One region of the Paenibacillus sp. FSL R10-2796 genome, then DNA from elsewhere that is predicted to be linked to it. Evidence: predicted binding sites of a transcription regulator. Region 1 holds the regulator's gene; the other holds the start of a gene.
What was found. Region 1 encodes LexA, which represses DNA repair genes until DNA is damaged. Its sites were predicted from a motif close to CGAACATATGTTCG; they were not measured.
Positions count from the first base shown of each region.

Region 2: addB (helicase-exonuclease AddAB subunit AddB) is a predicted target of LexA. The motif match lies at 2,134-2,147, and genes of this name have one in related genera.

Region 1 covers NZ_CP150178.1:4,015,806-4,020,008, forward strand. The annotation lists gene NST58_RS18170 (HAD family hydrolase) at 1-758, opposite strand, end outside; gene NST58_RS18175 (hypothetical protein) at 793-1,314, opposite strand; gene NST58_RS18180 (DUF896 domain-containing protein) at 1,364-1,573, opposite strand; gene NST58_RS18185 (LysM peptidoglycan-binding domain-containing protein) at 1,683-2,096, opposite strand; gene lexA (transcriptional repressor LexA) at 2,348-2,974, shown strand; gene NST58_RS18195 (L,D-transpeptidase) at 3,154-3,492, shown strand; gene NST58_RS18200 (hypothetical protein) at 3,643-4,023, shown strand.
Region 2 covers NZ_CP150178.1:5,651,204-5,655,406, reverse strand. The annotation lists gene NST58_RS25350 (class I SAM-dependent rRNA methyltransferase) at 96-1,520, shown strand; gene addB (helicase-exonuclease AddAB subunit AddB) at 2,279-4,203, shown strand, end outside.

The DNA of each region.
Region 1 (4,203 bases):
TCCTCAAGGTGATTGATTTCATGATCCGGATGAATATCAAGACTAGGTGCTCTACCTTTTCTATTGATCCAGACCGTGGTCAACCCTGCTGCCAGCCCCCCACGGATATCCGTTGTAAGCTTATCGCCGACCATAACTGCTTGCTCAGGAGTTACATCAAGAAGCTCTAAAGCATGCAGGAAAATTTCCTTATCCGGTTTGCCTTTACCAAAGCTTCCGGAAATCACAATATGATCAAAGAAAGGAATTAACTCTGGCACACCATCTAGTTTCTCTTGTTGCAGTGCAGGACAGCCGTTCGTAAGTAGCAAAAGCTTCACTTGACCCCGTAACTGCTCCAGTACATGCATTGTTTCTTCATAGATGTATGGACGTTTTCTGCGCTCTGCTGCGAATTTAGTTGCCAAGGTCTCAGCTAGTGCTTCGTCTTCCACCCCTAACGCTGCAAGTCCGCGACGCCAAGACTCTTTACGATATACCGGCGCAAGCTGCTCCAATTGACGGAATTCTGGCTGTTCACCTGCCGTAAAGTTAGCCCAGAGTGCTTCATATGGATTAATTCCGATCATCTTTGTAAATGGGAACGTCTCATAAGATTCATACAAGCTACTTGCTTCCTTACGAACTGCAACTTCTAGTTCTTGTGGATCAATCGTATCCCCGGCGGCTTCACAAGCAGAACGAAATGCTTCTTCGACGCTCCGATCATCCCACAGCAATGTATCATCAAGGTCAAATAGTACAGCAGAAATTGGCATTACAGGTCTCCCTCTCCCTTTAACTGGTCTAGTTCTATTCGTGAACTACTTCAATGTTGTGAGCTTTAGCAAATGCTTCTAATCTTGTACTCATCGCATTAGTATCATAGCGATTCATAAGTTTTGTGAAAATCCATTTCGTACGTTTCCCTTTGTGCTTAATGACTACAGCTCCACGCGAAAGGGTGATTTTCTCAATATCTGCAGCTGGAAGCCCGCGTTCGCGATTGAATTTAATAGTGGACAGTCTTGCTTTTTCCACCTTCAAGTACGGACGACGGAAGAACAATAGCGCTGCCAGCAAATAGTACAGTACTACTCCCAGCCAATTAGCCAGCATGCCATTGCCTTTGGCCTGATCAATAGAACCAACTACCCAAAACATAGTGCCAAGTATCACTAACACTACCGGAAATGCAATGTTGCGACCTTTAAAGACTTCGGCATTCTGGGTAGGAGATTTAGAGGCATAAATCGTATCCTTGCCTTGTTTCTTTCTTTGCTTGTTGATTTGCTGTGTGTTGCGTTGAACCATTCTTTCCCAAGAACGGGCCATGTGCGTTCCCCCTAGTCATCCTGAAATATCTATGAAAAGGAACAGCGAGCTAATGTTTAAGCCCCTTGTTACCTTGTTCATGCTCATCGTTATCTACTACTTCAATAGTATTTAATTGTGCTCGGAAGTTATTGCGGATATTCCCCAGGTAAATTTCACGAAGCTTGGCGCGTTCCGCCACTTCCTCTTGATTAAGGCCTACGCTCTTCTGTTTGCGTGCCAATTCGTTAATTCGCGCGACCAACTCATCAATATTCAATACTTTCCCTCCCCCTATAAATTAATTCTAACTCTGCCATGAGAAAAAGAGCTTGTCAAGGTCTACTCCCTGCAAGCTCTACTGGTCATTCTATTATGTTCTCAGAAAATTAATAAATAGGTAAAGTAAGTATGTCTCCAGCGTTAATTTGACTACTCTTAATCCCACTTGAACGTTTAATTCCTTCTATATAAACAACTGTCTTCATATCAGCAGGTTTATTCTTAAGAGCAATACTCCATAGTGTATCTCCACGTTCAACCACAATCCGCTTCTCTTCCTTCATTATAGTCGTCGATCCTGCAAACACATTTCCCACTACTGTTAGGCCAGAAAATACTAGCACGATAATCAATATTAACTTAATAAAGAAATCTTGACGGAACAACGAAATCATCCCTCCAAGCAAACGTTCCGTTATCTCTTTCACCTTAGCGGAATTACGGGCAACGTCATTATGTCCTAAAGATTCAACCACTGGGGCCTTATCGTAGATGCTGCGGTATGTACTGTATTTTAGCATAATTATCATCCTCCAAACACTTGTTCTTACTTTCGAATCCATAATAACACGAACATGTGTTTTGTTCAATACTATTTCAGAACAATTGTTCTCTTTTTTTCGAGAGACTCAAACGGTTCATTTTATTATCATTCATCTACCATTTTTTAACTCTAGCAGATTAATATTTATAATAGTTAGAACTTATGTTTGTGCGAACGGTAGTTCTATGTTATAATTTTCCCAAACATTACTATATGGGGTTGATTCCAATGTCAAAGATTTCAAGTCGCCAGCTGGCGATCCTGGAATTTATACGAAGCGAAGTCCGCAGCAAGGGTTATCCACCTTCCGTCCGGGAAATTGGAGAAGCTGTTGGCCTTGCTTCCAGCTCCACAGTTCACGGTCATTTGGACCGGCTTGAGAAGAAGGGACTTATTCGTCGAGATCCAACGAAGCCACGTGCAATAGAATTACTAGGCCAAGAGGATTCAGAGAATGTTCACCAATTCGCGCAGACCATCTCACGGATTCCTGTCGTAGGTAAAGTTACCGCCGGGGTACCTATCACTGCTACAGAGAATATCGAAGACTACTTCCCACTTCCTACTCACTATGTAGGTGACAACAAAGTATTTATGCTGTCTGTCATGGGTGATAGTATGGTTGACGCAGGCATTATGAATGGTGACTATGTGATTGTTCGCCAACAACAAACAGCGGACAACGGAGATATCGTTGTAGCCATGACCGAAGAAGATGAAGCAACCGTTAAGACCTTTTACAAGGAACGTGATCATATACGGCTTCAGCCGGAGAATCCAGCTTATGAGCCGCTTCGCCTTAATCGCGTAACTATTCTCGGAAGAGTCATCGGATTGTTTCGAGATATCCACTAAGTATGCACTTCTAACATAAAAGGCTGTTCCGCATATGCGGAACAGCCTTTTTTCTACGTTTTTTTTGCTTTTCCAACCACTTACGAACATTTGTTCCCAATGGCTAAAATGGCCATTTTCTATGAATAACCCTTTAGGCGTTCTGCTCATATCCTAATTAGAAAGGAGTGTTGCGTATAATGCCCAACTACCGAATTATTGTAGATCTGACCCAACGAATGTTATATCTTCTGGACAATGATATTGTGATTAGAGGTTTCCCTGTCGGCATCGGTAAGATGTTAACCCAATCCCCAGTGGGTGAATTCACTATTATTAACAAACAACCCGACCCAGGGGGTCCCTTCGGTGTGTTTTGGATGGGACTGTCTAAACCACACTACGGAATTCATGGAAACAATGACCCTTCCTCCATTGGGAAAGAGGTGTCCCACGGCTGCATCCGGATGTACAACGAGGATGTGTTAGCACTCGCTGCTATTGTCCCTATAGGCACACGAGTAACGATAAGAAATTAAATTCGAATGGAGGCTCGGCAACCCCCAAATCACATTAAAAAATGGGGGTCATTACATAAGTAAGTATTTTTTCATTAGCATACTAGGAGTTTGGTGATTATATGTCGAATATTGTTAACAGGATTGCAAACTGAAAAGGATGTGTTTAGTTTGAATAATTCAAAAATTAGAACCCTCGTCGATTTTAAAGTCGATGCACTGGGTAAGCTGTCCGGTTTACTTTTAAATGATGAACAAGCTAGTGGAAAAAAAGTGAATTTGCTCACCTCTTTTGGCAGCATTCAGGGAATCGTCTCTCCAACCGTCTCCAACAAAGAGGATGTATTTGATTTAAAATCTTTGATGGATGATGTAATTGTAGACGAATACATATCTTATTTGGGAGCAGAACACCCTGATAAAAATTTCAGCTATAACTTTGTTGTCCTCAATGACGTTACTGTAAGACCTTATGCTAGTTATGGGACTCCGATCGAATACAAACAGCTGATTGTTTATACCGATCATATCACTGCCTTCAATTTTCTATAGGTTTTCATAATCATCTTAAAAAGCACCCTTGCAGCAACCCCCAATTTTGCATCATTTGCAGAATCGGAAGGTTTCTCTGGGTGCTTTTTTTGGGTTAATCGTGAAGCCGATCCTATAATTCCACGAATTTCCCTTTTAAAAGATACTAGTGGAGATCATTCAGGCATATCTTTCAATAAG
Region 2 (4,203 bases), 1.6 Mb from region 1:
CATACTCCTTTGGACGAGGGTTGTACACCAATATATGAATGTATTGCATGGGACATGTATAAAAACATTTTTAGAAAAACAGGGAGTTGAAGTCATTGCCATCGGTTATTTTAGAACGCAATCGCAAAAAAAGACTGGAACAGGGCCATCCATGGGTCTATGCAGGTGAAGTCGCATCGGTAGAAGGGAATCCGGAAGCGGGGGGATTAGTAGATGTCCTTAATCATCAGGGCCGATTTTTGGCCGTGGGATATTACAATCCAGCGTCACAGATTCGGGTAAGAATTGTATCGCAGGGACCCCTTGCGATCATGGATACAGCCTTTTTTGCAGAACGGTTTGCGAATTGTCTGCAACACAGAAACCGGTTCCTTCCGGGTGCGGATGCTTATCGCTTGGTTTATGGTGAAGCGGACTTTTTGCCGGGGCTTATTGTAGATCGATTCGGAGATATTTTGGTTGTGCAGCTGCTTACCCTCGGAATGGACAAGCGGCGTGCAGAAATCGTCGAAGCATTGGTGCAGGTTATGGCACCGCGCGGAATCTATGAGCGCAGTGATGTTAGTGTGCGCGAGCTTGAAGGTATGGAGCAGACAACGGGTGTGCTGTACGGGGAATGTCCAAGGCATGTAACCGTGAGCGAGAATGGCCTGAAGCTGGTCGTTGATATTGAAGAGGGCCAGAAGACAGGTTACTTCTTTGACCAACGTGAGAATAGAGCTTCCATTGCTCCGCTCATGAAAGGGTGGGGAGGACGAAGCGGCATTACGCTACAGGAAATTGAAACTGAGGATGGTTCACTACAGACCTTACCAGTTAATAAGAGCGGCAAACATGTAACGTTCCCTTATTGGGACGGTGCGACAGTGCTGGAATGCTTCTCGCATACGGGCAGCTTCACGCTGCATGCCTGCAAGTATGGCGCGAAAAAAGTAACCTGCCTTGATGTTTCAGCACACGCCATTGAGAGTGCCAAAGTGAATGTGGAGCTGAACGGCTTTAGCGATCGTGTTGAATTCGTAGTGGATGATGCTTTTGCATATCTACGGAATCAGGTTAAAGGACTAGAGGAACGTTCTGAACGGGCGACAGTTGCAAGTGGAACAGAGACGGCAGCAGCTGCTGCAAATCCTAAAACCGGAGGCAAAACAGCCAAAACCGACACATCCAAGCCGATGACAGCAGGTGGAGGAAGAACTTGGGATGTAGTCATCCTGGACCCTCCGGCGTTTGCCAAAACCAAAAGTGCAGTAGCTGGCGCTTGTCGTGGTTACAAGGATATCAATCTGCACGGGATGAAGCTGGTGAACGAAGGCGGCTATTTGGTTACCGCAAGCTGTTCTTACCATATGCAGCCAGATCTGTTCCTCGAAACGATTGCCGATGCGGCTAAAGATGCTGGCAAGGTGCTGAGACTTGTGGAATGGCGGGCCGCAGGCAAAGACCACCCACAAATACTTGGCGTTAACGAAGGACACTATCTGAAGTTTGCGATTTTTGAAGTGCGGAGTAAAAAATAAGCCTGAAGGTCAAAAAGGTTTACAGTGCCAAGTAACAAGTAGGATAAACGGGCTGGACGTAGGGTGGCCGTGAGTCGACTGTAATGCAAGGAGTTGCTAACGGACTCAGATGACTCTATTTAGCGTAAACAGCCCATTATTGAATTCTTACGGACCCTAAAGGCGCTATTGCCCCAATAACACCCGTAATGCAGCACATTTTCGAAGAATAGCGTCAGTGGGGTCCGAAAAGTTGCCATAACAGCACTGAATCCACGAATAACGGCTCCTGGGTCCCTAAGTAATTAATGAAACAAGCCTAGCCGAAATGTTGAGTGTTAAATTCGGAATACTAAATAGTAAACAACGAATGATGCTTATTGAATTATGATATGCGGAATGCGGATTACAAAACGATCGGCGTAGAGTGCTAATGTTGAGTATTGAACACTGAACGCCAACAGTCTAACATTGACCCTATGCTCCGACATTGGCAGCTCCTATCTAACGTTGCACAACTGGCATTAAAAACAAACTAAACACTCTAAAAAGCAAGCCGCCAAAATCCGGAGGTTTGCTTTTTTTATTTGTACTCATAGCTGTTTATCCTTTGTAAAACATTAGAAAATACTAGCAAACACATGTTCCGATTAGTGTGGTTATGATATACTGAGGGGACGAGGAATCACTGAACTTTTTTAATTGGAGTGTAATCAATGGGTGGATATTTCACCCTGTATTCTATATATTTTCTCCGCTACGGAAGGAGTCTATCATTTATGCCGGTAACCTTTTTACTAGGCCGCTCGGGCAGTGGCAAGACAACAAAAATATGGGAATCTATCTCTTCTTCCTTAGAAAAGGAACCGCTTGGTGCGCCGATTATTATTCTTGTGCCAGAGCAAGGTTCTTTTGGAGCAGAACGGGGGCTTCTGACCGTAGGGAATGTGAAGGGAAGCCTTCGGGCGCAGACACTGAGTTTTTCGCGGCTTGCCTATCGTGTGAAGCAGGAAACTGGTGGCAGTGCAAGTCTGCCAATCAGTGAAGAAGGTAAGAAAATGTTAATTTACAAAATCATCAGTCGCCGCAAAGAGGAACTGAAATTATTCGGTGCCTCAGCAGACAGACCGGGTTTTGTGGAACGTCTGAACCAACTGCACACGGAGATGAAACGTTGCTGTTTGGGTTCCACTGATTTAGAGGAACAGCTGTCCGCTATGCGAGGAGCTATTGCAAGAAGTCCTATTCTTGAGGGTAAGCTGGATGATTTGCAGCTGGTATTTAGCGATTTAGAGAAGGAAATGTCCCGTCTTTATATCGATGAAGAGGATCGTTTAGCAGAACTGGCTGAGCATATTCCAGATTCCTCCTACATTCGCGGGGCAGAGATTTGGGTAGATGGGTTCCATGGATTTACTCCGCAGGAATTCGTAGTGCTTCGAGAATTGATGCAGCAAGCTTCGAGGCTGACGGTTTCGCTTACAATTGATCGTCCTTACCCCTATGGAGATCAGTTGAATGAGCTTGAATTGTTTCACCCAACTGCGGTTACTTACATTAAACTGCGAGGAATTGCTGAAGAGCTGGGCATTGATGTATGGGACGAGCTGTTGGAGCCAACGGTTCTTCCGCGTTTTGAGGAAAGTCCAGTACTTGCTCACCTTGAACGGGGATATGATCGCCGGAAGGCTTGGATAGGTGCGGATGAACTGGCAAGAGAGGCTATATCCATAGGCGCCGCAGTTTCGCACAGAGCAGAGGTTGAGGGAGCCCTGCGCGAAATGACTAGACTGGCGCGGGATGAAGGTGCAAAATATGGCGAAATGGCCGTATTGATGCGCAATATTGGCGATTACGAGCAGCTGGTTCAGCCGTTGTTCCAAGATTATGGAGTGCCATTTTTTCTGGACCAGAAGGTGAATGAGCTGCATCATCCGCTAGTGGAGTTTATACGTTCCGCATTGGATGTAGTGCGTCGTCGCTGGCGTTATGAGGATGTATTCCGTTGCGTAAAGACGGAGCTTCTGCTTCCGCTAGACGGTAGTATTACGCGTGAAGATATGGATGCTTTAGAAAACTATGTGCTGGCTTGTGGGATTCAGGGGTTCCGCTGGACAGATGGCCGCTCCTGGAAAGGTATTCCTAGCTTGTCGCTGGAAGGCGGCAGACAGATGGATGATGAACTGCTTGCTACTATGGAACGATGCCGTGCTAGTATAACAGGTCCATTATTTGCTTTTGAGAAACGAATCCAGAAAAGCCGAAGCGGCCTTGAACTATGTACGGCAATGTACAAGCTGCTTGAAGAGACGGATGTTGCACGAAAGCTGGAGAAACTCAGTGTTAAGTCTATGGAGAAGGGCCAACCCGAGAAGGCTAGGGAACATAGCCAGTTGTGGGGTGCGGTACTTGATCTGTTAGATCAGATAGTAGAAATGATGGGCAATGAAAGACTTGAGTTTGAAGTGTTCACTGGAGTTCTAGAGACAGGTCTTGCTGAACTTAAAATGGGACTAGTTCCGCCCGCACTGGATCAAGTATTGGTCGGCAATATGGATCGGACTCGCCCAACGGGGGTTAAATACGCTTTTTTGCTTGGATTTAATGAAGGTGTTGTGCCTGCGCAGTTTAAGGAAGATGGAATTCTCTCGGAAGGTGAACGCTCCGTACTAGAGAATGCTGGAATGGAGCTTGCTCCCGGCGC